One region of the Nocardia sp. NPDC058058 genome, then DNA from elsewhere that is predicted to be linked to it. Evidence: riboswitches for the same ligand, from Rfam matches in the RefSeq annotation. Region 1 holds a riboswitch; the other holds the start of a gene.
The links. Region 1 has a riboswitch for magnesium ahead of ACFVUS_RS35555 (hypothetical protein). Riboswitches for the same ligand answer to the same signal wherever they lie in the genome.
Positions count from the first base shown of each region.

Region 1 (5,571 bases):
GGAGAGCACGGGCAACTGCTCGCCGGAGGGGTTGGTGAAGTTCTTGGTGACGCGATCCACGGTGACGATGGGGGTGGACATGAGCTGTCCTCCTTCGAAAGCTGTTATCAGACAAGGGGTTAGAGCAGTGCGAAACGCTTCTCGGCAATGCGCTGCAGGCGTCGCCAGACCAGGCGATTGATGAAGACGGTGACGATGCTCATCACCACGGTGCCCAGCAGCACCTTCGCGAACAGATCATTGGTGGTCGCCTCGGTGATGTACGCGCCGAGCCCGTACGCCTCCATATGCTTGCCACCCGATTCGACGACCTCGCCGACCAGCGTGGCGTTCCACGCGCCGCCGAAGGCGGTGATCGCGCCGACCAGGTATCCGGGCGCGATCGCGGGCAGTATCAACGACTTCCAGCGCTCGCGGCCGCGCACGCCCAGATCGTCCATGGCCTCGCGCAGATCCGTCGGGATCTGCCCGGCCGCGGCGATGACATTGAACAGCACGTACCACTGCGCGCCCAGTGCCATCAGCACCACGCCGCCGAAGTTCAGTGAGATGCCGGTGTAGGTGAGCGCGGCGATGACGAAGATGTACAGGAACTGCGCCGGGAAACTCGCCATGACCTGCACGACCGGTTGCGCGAATCGGCAGATGCGCGGATTCATCCCGATCCACACCCCGATCGGCACCCAGACGATGGTCGAGAACACCAGCAGCACGGCGACTCGGCTCAGGCTGGCCAGACCCATGAGCGAGGTGGGACCGAATTCGGCGAACCCGACGGTGCTCTCGAAATACGTTGCCAGCCGCCAGATCACCCAGCCGATACCGGCGAACAGCAGGCCGAAGAACACGATATCGCCGCCGCTGGTTCCGGTGCCGTCCCAGTACGCGGGCCTGGTGCTGCGCCCGAAAATCCGCATGGCACGGTCGATTCGCTCCGCCACCGGCCGCAGCCCGCGCCCGATGCGCCGCGGCAGCGTACTGCGCCGCAGCAGATCCAGCACGAGACTGCGTGGTGCGGAGGCGCTTTCGGTGTGCTCCACGCGGAAACGCTCCGACCAGGCGGTCAGCGGTCGCCAGAACAGCACGTTCACCAGCACGATGGTGGCCACCATGACCAGCGCGCCCAGCATGAGCGTGCCGACATTCGCCTCGGAGGTGGCGGCCGCGATGAAACTTCCCATTCCGGGCAGCGCCTGATCGCGACCGGACACGCTGATCACCTCGGACGAGGCGAGCATGAACCAGCCGCCGCCGAAGCTCATCATGCCGTTCCAGATCAACGGCACCATGGCGGTCGGCACCTCCAGCCGCCACAGGCGCTGCCAGCGGGTCAGCCGCATCATGCGTGCCGATTCGTCCAGCTCACGGGGCATATTCCGGAGCGCCTGGTAGTAGGCGAAGCTCATATTCCAGGCCTGCGCGGTGAAGATGGCGAACACACACGCCGCCTCCGCGCCCAGATACGAGCCGGGGAACAGGGCGATGAACGCGGTCACCGTGATCGACACCAGCGCCAGCACCGGCACCGATTGCAGAATGTCCAGCGCGGGAATGATGACCTTCTCCGCGCGCCGGGACCGCGCCGCCCACTGACCAACGATCAGCGTGAAGATGAGCGATGCGCCCAGGCCGAGGAACATGCGCAGGGTGGTGCGCGCCGCGTAGTACGGCAGGTTCGACGGATCGGTGGAGACCGCGTCGGCGGAATCGCCCGGCACCCAGGGCACGGACATATCGCGAAAGAGCCGCAGCACCAGCACGATCAGCAGTACGCCCGCGCCGATGAGCAGATAGTCGACCGGCCGCAGCCGATTGCGGACGCGCCGTGCGCGCGGAGATGCGTTGGGGGTCTTGGGAATTGCGAGATCGACGGTCATGGCAGTGCTTTCCTGTATTCGAGCCCCGCCGCGCCTCAGCCGTTCGCGACGGCGGGCGGAGCGGTCATGACGTTGTAGAAGTGGACCGCGGAGGCGATCAACGCGGGCACGCCGATGAGCAGGTTGAACACCACCACGCCCATCCCCGCGCCGGTCACGGCCCCGGTCAGACATCCGACGGCGGCGGCCGGGATCGCCGCCAGACCTCCGGTGGCGATTCCGGCCGCGCCGCCGCCGAGCAGGCCGAGCGCCACGCAGCCCAGGGGTGCGCCGATGATCGCGCCGAGCAGGGTGCCGACCGCCAGCGCCACGGTGAGCTCGTTGTTCACATTCCCCATGGCGGTATTGAGCCGATCCTCGGGGCTGTCCCCGGCCGCGATGGGCGTCTCGGTGTCGGTGATCGGGCGCGCCTGATCGAATCGCGGTGTGAGCGTGGCGTTTTCGCCGTCGACGTGCGCGTCCACCGGGTACGCGGTGCCGTCCTTGACCACGGTCAGCGGAATCGCGCCGAGCACGGTGCTGTTCGGATCGACGATCTCCAGCCGCCGATCGACGACCCGCAGCGATCCGAGGTCGGTGTGCAGCAGCACCGATTGCCCGTCGATGCGGGCCTGACCGTGCACGCTGGCGGGTACCGGTGCGGCCTGCGCCGGATCGGCCAGCGCCGTGGTGGAGATGCCGACCAGTGCGGCGGTGGTGGCGGCCGTGGCCAGGGTGATGAGACGAGTTCTCATGAGAAAGGTATGCCTCTGCATATCATTGCCCGGAATTACCGGGACAGCAGCGATCACCGTCGCGCATCGGTCATGCGGACGGCTCGGATTCGGGCGTCGAATAGACGAATTCACCCGGAATTGCGCACGCGAATAATTCGGCAGCCGAATTCGCTGCCGAAGCGCGTGTGAATTATGCGCGCCGAATCATCGGACGCGATGTGGTGTGCCGGCTACCGGCCCCGCGCAGGAGGGGGCTGGTCCGGAGATCCCGGAACGTCGTCACTGGTCATCGGATGCCTCACCTCCCAACGGGTAGAACGCGATAGGTCAGCGCACCGGGGGAGGAACGCCCGGAAACGATCCGGGCAGACACCCCTCTCGTCAAAGCTTCGGCACTGCACGACGTGTTCCGATCCGTGCGGATCGAAAAGCCACTTAGGATAACCCCTTAATCCGGAGAAATCTGTCCTAACCTTGGGCGTCTCTCGACGTCGTCAGATCAGTGGCCTGTGTTCGTGCAGGAGCCTCGCCTATCGAGGTGCGAGCCCAAAACTAGTAACACATTCCGAAATTGTCAATTCCCTGAGAAATGACGCGGAATTTCGGTGCTACAGCAGGATGTGCGCGGCCAGCCGGGCCAGGCAGGCGTCGACGGCGTCGGCTGGGGAACCGGAGTGGTTGCCGGTGGCCCAGAGTTCGTTGGCGAGGCGGACCGCGGTGTTGGCCATGGCGGCGGCCAGGGCCACGTCGAGATCGTCGGGTGCGCGGCCGGTGCGCGCGGCGATGATAGGGATGAGGCGGGTTTCGCAATCGTGTTGTACGCGTAGCCAGGTGGCGCGCAGCGCGGGGAGTTCGGTGGCGGCGCGCAACAGCGGGCGGAGCAGTGATTCGGCGATGCCCTCATCGGCGAGAGCGGCGGCGGTGGCGGTGCGATAGGAGTGGCCCAGGGCCTCGCGCAGCGGGAGTTCGGGTGGGCAGGAGGCGAGTTCGTCGGACCAGGCCTGGGTGCCGATGGCCAGCAGCGGGGCCACCACGTCCTCCTTGCCCGCGAAATAGCGGTAGAAGGTGCGCAGGCCCATGCCCGCCGCGGCGGCGATGTCATCGACCGTTGTTGCGGTGTAACCGTTTTCGGCGAAGAGGTGGGCGGCGACCATGGCGACTTCGCGGCGCGTGGCGGCGCGGCGGGTCGCGCTCAGGGCGGGACGGCCGGGGGCGGGCGCGGTACGGTTTCGGTCGCTGGTCACAGGGGGACTCTACCGAGCCGGAAACATTTAATGGCGCGATGTGCCATTTGTGGCATATCGTGTCAGAAACACTCGCTTTGATCAGGAAGAGCTCTCATGAACCGTCTCGAACAGCGCCGCATCCTGGTGACCGGCGCCGGATCCGGTATCGGGCAGGCCACCGTCCTTCGCCTGCTGTCCGAAGGCGCGGTCGTCGTCGGCGCCGATGTGAACGCCGAGGGCCTCGAGCTCACCCGCAAGCACGCCGCCGAGGCCGGCACGGCCGAACGCCTCAGCACGCTGGAGATGAACATCGGCCAGGAGGCCGACGTCATCGCGGGTGTCAAGAGCGCGATCGATACGCTCGGCGGGCTGGACGCACTGGTCAACGCGGCGGGCATCCTGCGCGCGGCGCACACCCACGAGACCTCGCTGGACCTGTGGAACCAGATCATCGCCGTCAACCTCACCGGCACCTTCCTGGTCATCCGGGAGGCGCTGCCCGCACTGCTGGCCAACCCGAGCAGCACCGTGGTGAACTTCAGCTCCACCTCCGCCAATTTCGCGCACCCGTACATGGCGGCCTACTCCGCGAGCAAGGGCGGTATCCAGACCCTGACCCACGTGCTCGCCCTCGAATACGGCAAGCAGGGCTTGCGCGCGGTCAGCGTCGCGCCCGGCGGGATCAAGTCCGGCATCACCGACGCGACTCCCGGCTACCTGCCCCAGGATTCGGACTGGTCGCTGTTCAGCCGCCTGATCGCCGTTGTCCCGCAGGACAATCCGGCCGAGATGGCGGGACCGGAGAATGTCGCGGGCGTCATCGCCATGCTGGTCTCCGATGACGGCAAGTTCATCAGCGGCACCGAGATCCGCATCGATGGGGCCGCGCACACCTAGTCCGCGCCGTCGCGCCCCGCACTGCCGCGTGATGTAGGGGCTTTGCCGAACACCCCTGAGGCTGTTAGTTTTTGCACCTCACCACGGGTTTCGGGGCACGGCGGAGGATATGATCGAATTCAGGTTGCTGGGCTCCGTGGAGTTGCTGGTGGACGGCCGCGTCGTTGATCTGGGGCCGTCCAAACAGCGGGGGATCGTCGCGGCGCTACTCGCCGAGCCGGATCAGACCATCTCGACCGATACCCTGGTCGCGCGGGTATGGGATGACCCGCCGGAGACCATCCGAAATTCGGTGTACACCTATATGACCAGGCTGCGGCGCATTTTGCGCACCGCGGGCACCCGGGCCGGCGCGACCCCCGAGATTCGCCGCGTGCACGGCAGCTATCGGTTGGAGGCGCCGCCGAACAGCGTCGACCTGTCGGTGTTCCGCGATCTGGTGGCCCGCGCCCGGGCCCTGACGCTCGATGATCCCGCCCGCGCGCAAACCCTGAGCCGGGCGCTCGCGCTCTGGCGCGGGGAGCCGCTGGCCGGATTGGACAGCGATTGGGTGCGGCGCTTTCGAGACAGCCTGCGCCAATTGCGCCACGAGGTGATCGCCGAATGGGCCGATGCCGAACTGCGCCTCGGCAATCCGAAATTGGTGGCCGCCGATCTGCGCAAGGCGCTGCTGGAGCATCCGCTGGCGGAGGATCTGCACGAACGGCTGCTGCGGGCGTATCACCTGGACAACCGCGGTGCCGAAGCGCTCTCGCACTATGACCGGCTGCGCCGCACCCTGGCCACCGAACTCGGTGTCGATCCCGGCCCGCGACTGCGGGAATTGCACGCTCAGTTGCTGCGCGCGACCGAAAC
Region 1 covers NZ_JBHVSA010000004.1:971,987-977,557, forward strand. The annotation lists gene ACFVUS_RS35545 (nitrate/sulfonate/bicarbonate ABC transporter ATP-binding protein) at 1-81, opposite strand, end outside; gene ACFVUS_RS35550 (ABC transporter permease) at 120-1,877, opposite strand; gene ACFVUS_RS35555 (hypothetical protein) at 1,913-2,611, opposite strand; M-box (ykoK) riboswitch at 2,960-3,138, opposite strand; gene ACFVUS_RS35560 (TetR family transcriptional regulator) at 3,202-3,837, opposite strand; gene ACFVUS_RS35565 (SDR family NAD(P)-dependent oxidoreductase) at 3,934-4,716, shown strand; gene ACFVUS_RS35570 (BTAD domain-containing putative transcriptional regulator) at 4,826-5,571, shown strand, end outside.

Region 2 (5,571 bases), on a different contig from region 1:
CACCAGCACGCCCACCAGAATGCGAGGGCTGTCACCGTCGCGGGTGGCCTCGGCGATGTATGCGCCCAAACCTGTGGCCACCAGCGTGGTGTCGCCGTACGGGACGATCTCGGCCACGATCGAGGCATTCCATGCCCCGCCCGCCGCGGTGATCGCGCCGGTGACATAGCTGGGAAAGATGGCGGGCAGAATCAGCTTGCGCCACCACAGTTTTCGCGGCAGCCGCAGACTCGCCGACGCCTCGCGCAGGTCATTGGGGACCGCGGCCGCGCCCGCGATCACATTGAACAGGATGTACCACTGCGCGCCCAGGGCCATGAGCAGGATGCCGGCCCATTGCAGGCTCGCCCCCGTGGCCACCAGTACCGCGGTCACCAGCGGGAACAGGAAGTTCGCCGGGAAACTCGCCAGCACCTGCACGATCGGCTGCGCGATCCGGGACACCTTGGGGTTCAACCCGATCCACACCCCGATCGGCACCCAGATCGCGGTCGCGAAGATCAGCAGCACGATGACCCGGCCCAGGGTGATCGCGCCCAGGTACGCCGCGTGCGCGACCTCACCGAAACCGACCGTGCTGTCGATATAGCGCAGCATGTAGTAGCAGCCCACCGCCAGGGCGGCGGCGACCACGACGGTGAACAGCACATCGTTTGCGCGGCGGCGCTTTTCGGGCACATACAGTTGATGCTCGGCCAGTCCGAACACCCGCATCACCCGGTCCATCGGATACACCAGCGGACCGAACACCCGGCCCAGCAGTTCCGGAATATGCGAGCGGCGCAGCACATCGAGCACCAGGCTGCGCGGTGCGTCCGCGGCCTCGGACTCCTCATTGCGGAAACGTTCGGCCCACACCGTGATCGGACGCCAGAACAGCACATTGAGGCCGATCACCATGATCACCATCGTCACGATCGCCAAAAGGATTTTGGGCGTATCGCTTTCGGCGGTCGCCGAGGCCACATAGGACCCGATCCCGGGCAGCGCGTACGAGCGGTTGTTGACGCTGATCGCCTCGGCCGCGGTCAGGAAGAACCAGCCGCCACCGAAACTCATCATCGCGTTCCACACCAGCGGGAACATGCCGCTGGGCACATCCAGACGCCAAAACCGTTGCCAGCGTGACAATCTCAGATTCCGGGCGGCCTCATCGAGTTCGCGCGGCTGCGAGATCAGGCTGTGGTGGAACGCGAACGCCATATTCCAGGCCTGGGAGGTGAAGATCGCGAAGATCGAGGCCGCCTCCAACCCCAGCGACGATCCCGGGAACAGCGCGATGAACCCGGTCACCGTCACCGACAGGAAACCCAGGATCGGCACCGACTGCAAGATATCGAGCAGCGGCAGCAGCACCTTCTCCGCGCGCGGCAAACGTGCGGCCGCGGTGGCGAATACGAAGGTGAACGCGATCGACAAACCCAGCGCCAGGAACATCCGCAGCAGCGACCGCGCCGCGTAGTACGGCAGCTCGGCCGGATCGGTGGAAATGCTCGACGGTGCGCTGGCATCGTCGAACGGCACATCCATGCCCGCCGACACCCGCACCGCCAGCCAGATCAGGATCGCCGCGCCCGCGAACACCGCGATATCGGCCCACCGCGAGCGCGGACGATCCAGCACACCCCGACTGGGGTAGGTGGTGCTCACGCCTCCACCTCGGTCTGGGGCACCGTGCGCCAGCCCACGCTGGTCACCGACGGCTCCAGGCTCAACCGGCTCACCGCGGACTCCATCTGCCGATCATCGCGGCGATCCCCGGTCAGCTCGGCACGCACCTCGACCCGATTGGGCTCGACATTGTGGCTCGAGATCGACACCAGCCGGAAATCGGTGCGGGCCAGCGACTGCACCAGCAGCGAACGCACAGCAGCCTCGTGATCGTCATCGGTGCGGGCGGTGAACGCGTACAGCGCCTCCACCACGCCCTCGGCCGGGCGATCCACCGCGCGCGCAGCGGTGCGCAGCGCGGTATTGACCACCACCACCGCGACCGTGCCCGCCGCGGCGGTGCTGTACATCCCGGCACCGGCCAGTGCGCCGACCGCGGCCGCGCACCACAGCGTGGCGGCGGTATTGAGCCCGCGGATATTGAACCCGTCGCGCAGGATCACCCCCGCGCCCAAGAAGCCGATACCCGAAACAATTTGTGCCGCAACACGAGTCGGGTCGGCGTCCTTACCGCTGAACCCGTGTGCGGACAACAGCACGAACAGTGTCGCCCCGGCCGCGACGAGCGCGTTCGTGCGCAGTCCGGCCATACGTGCCCGGTACTGGCGCTCGAACCCGATCACCGCGCCGAGCCCGACGCCCGCGCCGAGCCGCAGCAACATTTCCCACGTGGTCATGACGCCCTCCAACTAAGAGGTCGGCGCACTCGTCAAGGCACGCTACAGGCAGGAAACCAGCCCGCAGCGGAGAAATGAAGTGTCGCCTGGTGAACGATTGGCTAACGGAACTCTGTCCGATCCGTCGGGCACGACGATCACCTCCACACCCACCGCGCGAACGCGCCACCAGGGAGTGGATCCGGCACGGGACGGCCGGAAACGGTAACCACTCCTCGTAAGACCTTCAGCACTCCACGGCGTAACCCACAACGGGTGTGGGAGCCGGTCGGGATCACCCCTTAATCCGGGGAGACCTGTCCTGACCCGGGGCGTCTCTCGACGTTCGGGGTCGCCGGCCTATATCCGCAGAGGAGCCTCAGCTAACGACGGCACCTTGCGTCAGCGAGTAAACACCCCGGCGCGGGGTCCGGGCAACTCATGTGACGAGCGCAACTGTGCGACTCGCCCGCACCGGCCCGCACCGGCCGGACCCGATATCGCGGCCCGAGCAGCCCCCGCATACAGCGGCTCCGGACGGCGAAAGATGCCGTCCGGAGCCGATTTTCGCCGCGCCCGCCCCGGTCGGCAGCGGCCGGGGCGGGCGCGATCAGGAGGTGGCGATCAGGGGGTGACGATCGCGAACGCGGGATCCTGCTCATCGAGCAAACCCAGCAGGCGTTGCAGCACGGACGGATCACCGTCCACGGTCAGGCCGTCGAGCCCGCCGCCCGCGAGCAATCCGAGCAGTTGGAGTTTGGTCAGCGATACGGTCAGATCCACCTGCGCCGCCGACCGCGGATCGGGGGTGCGGATGAGCGCGCCATTGGACAGCGCCGTGCGCAGTGTGCTGTTCAGATCCGTGAAATGCCAATCGATTACGAGCGATTCGGCGGCCGCGCGCGGGCCGTTGATGCGAATCGCGACGGTGTCGAACAGCTGCTCGACACTCAGCGCCGCGGCCATACCGCCACCGAGATCCAGCGCGGGCGGGGTGATGCCCTCGCGCAATTCCTTCGCACCGGTCAGATAGAACCCGCGCCATGTCGCGTTCTCCGCGCCGTACCCGAGCCGGGTGTACACCTCGGCCAGCGCCTCGCGCGCGGACTTGTTGTCCGGGGCCGCGAATACAGCGTGTTTGAGCAGTTCGGCGGCGAAGCGCAGATCACCGTCGGCGGCGTACTTGCGGCCCTGTTCGACCGTCGCGTCCACACCGCCGATCACCGCGACATAGCGTTCGGCCAGCGCGGTCGGGGGATGCTGCCACAGCGAGCTGGGGTGCCCGTCGAACCACCCCAGGTACCGCTGGTAGACGGCCTTGACGTTATGGCTCACCGAACCGTAGTAACCCCGTGCGTGCCAAGCGTTTTCGAGTCCCGGCGGCAGGACGAAGTCCTCGGCGATCTCGATACCGGTCAAGCCCTGGTTCATCATGCGCAGGGTTTGATCGTGCAGGTAGATGTAGAGATCGCGCTGTTCGGACAGGAACCGCACCAGGTTCTGCTCACCCCAGGTCGGCCAATGGTGCGAGGCGAACGCGACATCGGAGTCGGCGGCGAACAGTTCGATCGCCTCATCGAGATAGCGCGACCACATGCGCGGATCCCGCACCAGCGCACCGCGCAGGGTGAGCAGATTGTGCAGGTTGTGCGTGGCGTTCTCGGCCACGCACAGCGCGCGATGGTTGGGGAAATGGAAGTTCATCTCCGCCGGAGCCTCGGTGCCCGGGGTGATCTGGAAGACGATCGGCACACCGTCGATCGTTTCGCGCTGACCGGTGTGGGTGATGTCCAGCGTCGGCGGAATCAGTCCGAGGGTGCCCTGCGAGGCCTGCAAACCCAGACCGGTGCCGACCTGCCCCTGCGGTCCGACCGGCAGGGTCACCCCGTACATGTAGTTGCCGCGCCGCCCCATCGCGGTGCCGGCGTACACGTTCTCGGCGACGGCCTCGGCCATGAATCCGGCCGGGGCCAGAATCGGGATATCGCCCGCGCCATCGGGCAGCACACCCATGACACCGCCGAAATGGTCACCGTGCGAATGCGTATAGATCACTCCGGTAACCGGTCGATTGCCACGATGCTCTCGATAGAGCGCGAGCCCGGCTGCGGCGCATTCGGCGGAAATCAGCGGATCGATGACGATGACCCCGGTATCACCTTCGACCAGAGTCATATTCGAGATATCGAAACCGCGAATCTGATAGATGCCCTCGACCACCTGGAACAGGCCGTTGGTGCGGCAGAGTTGACTCTGCCGGAACAGGCTCGGATTGATCGTTTCGGGGCATTCGCCATCGAGGAAACCGTACTCGGCCAGGTCGAATACCACCCGCCCATCGGCCGATCGGATCGTCACCGGATCGAGCGTGGCGATGAAACCCCGCTCGGCATTGTCGAAATCGGTGCGGTCGGTGAAATCCAGCGCCATACGGGCTCCTTCGATCGGCGGTCTGCTTCCCCGTCGATGCTCCCGCACTCGCGCACCCGGCGGTTCACACGACACGGGTGATATCTCGTCGGCACATCTTGTCCGTGTCGTTGCCCGAAATACGATTGCCAGCAAATAGCTTTGAGGAGTGGGCACTGTAATCGGAGACCTGTTGCCACTCGGTATCGGCGTGGCGGTATCGCCGATACCGATCGTGGCCGCCATCCTCATGATCCTGTCCAGAAACGCCTCCGGCGCGGGCAACGGCTTTCTCGCGGGCTGGGTGCTCGGTGTCGTGGCGGCGACCGCTCTCATCTGTGTGATCGCCGGTTCGGTGGGCATCACCGACGGCCGGGAGCCCTCGACGACCGGATCGTGGATCAAGGTCGTGCTCGGGCTCGGCCTCCTGGTACTGGCCGCCAACCAATGGCATGAGCGCACCGACACCACCCCGCCGGACTGGATGAACGCCCTCGATCGGCTCACCGCGGTCCGGGCCGCCGGACTCGGCGTACTGCTCTCGGCGGTGAATCCGAAGAACCTGCTGCTGTGCGTCTCGGCGGGCGTGGCGATCGGATCCAGCCCGATCAGCGCCGGTGGCAAGATCACCGCGCTGATCGTGTTCACCGTGCTGGCTTCGGCGAGCGTGGCGGCGGTGGTGCTCGGCTACGCGATCGCCGCCGACCGCGTCCGCCCCGGACTCGACAGCGCCCGAAAGTGGTTGCAGGACAACAATCACGCGGTCATGGCGATCGTTCTGCTGGTGATGGGCGCGGTGGTGCTCGGCAAAGGCATCGGCGGCCTCTGACCCCGA
Region 2 covers NZ_JBHVSA010000001.1:1,171,301-1,176,871, reverse strand. The annotation lists gene ACFVUS_RS05395 (ABC transporter permease) at 1-1,650, opposite strand, end outside; gene ACFVUS_RS05390 (MgtC/SapB family protein) at 1,647-2,348, opposite strand; M-box (ykoK) riboswitch at 2,552-2,725, opposite strand; gene ACFVUS_RS05385 (alkyl/aryl-sulfatase) at 2,952-4,757, opposite strand; gene ACFVUS_RS05380 (GAP family protein) at 4,906-5,565, shown strand.
Region 2: it holds a riboswitch for magnesium, as region 1 does, so the genes downstream of both, ACFVUS_RS05390 (MgtC/SapB family protein) here and ACFVUS_RS35555 (hypothetical protein) in region 1, are expected to answer to the same signal.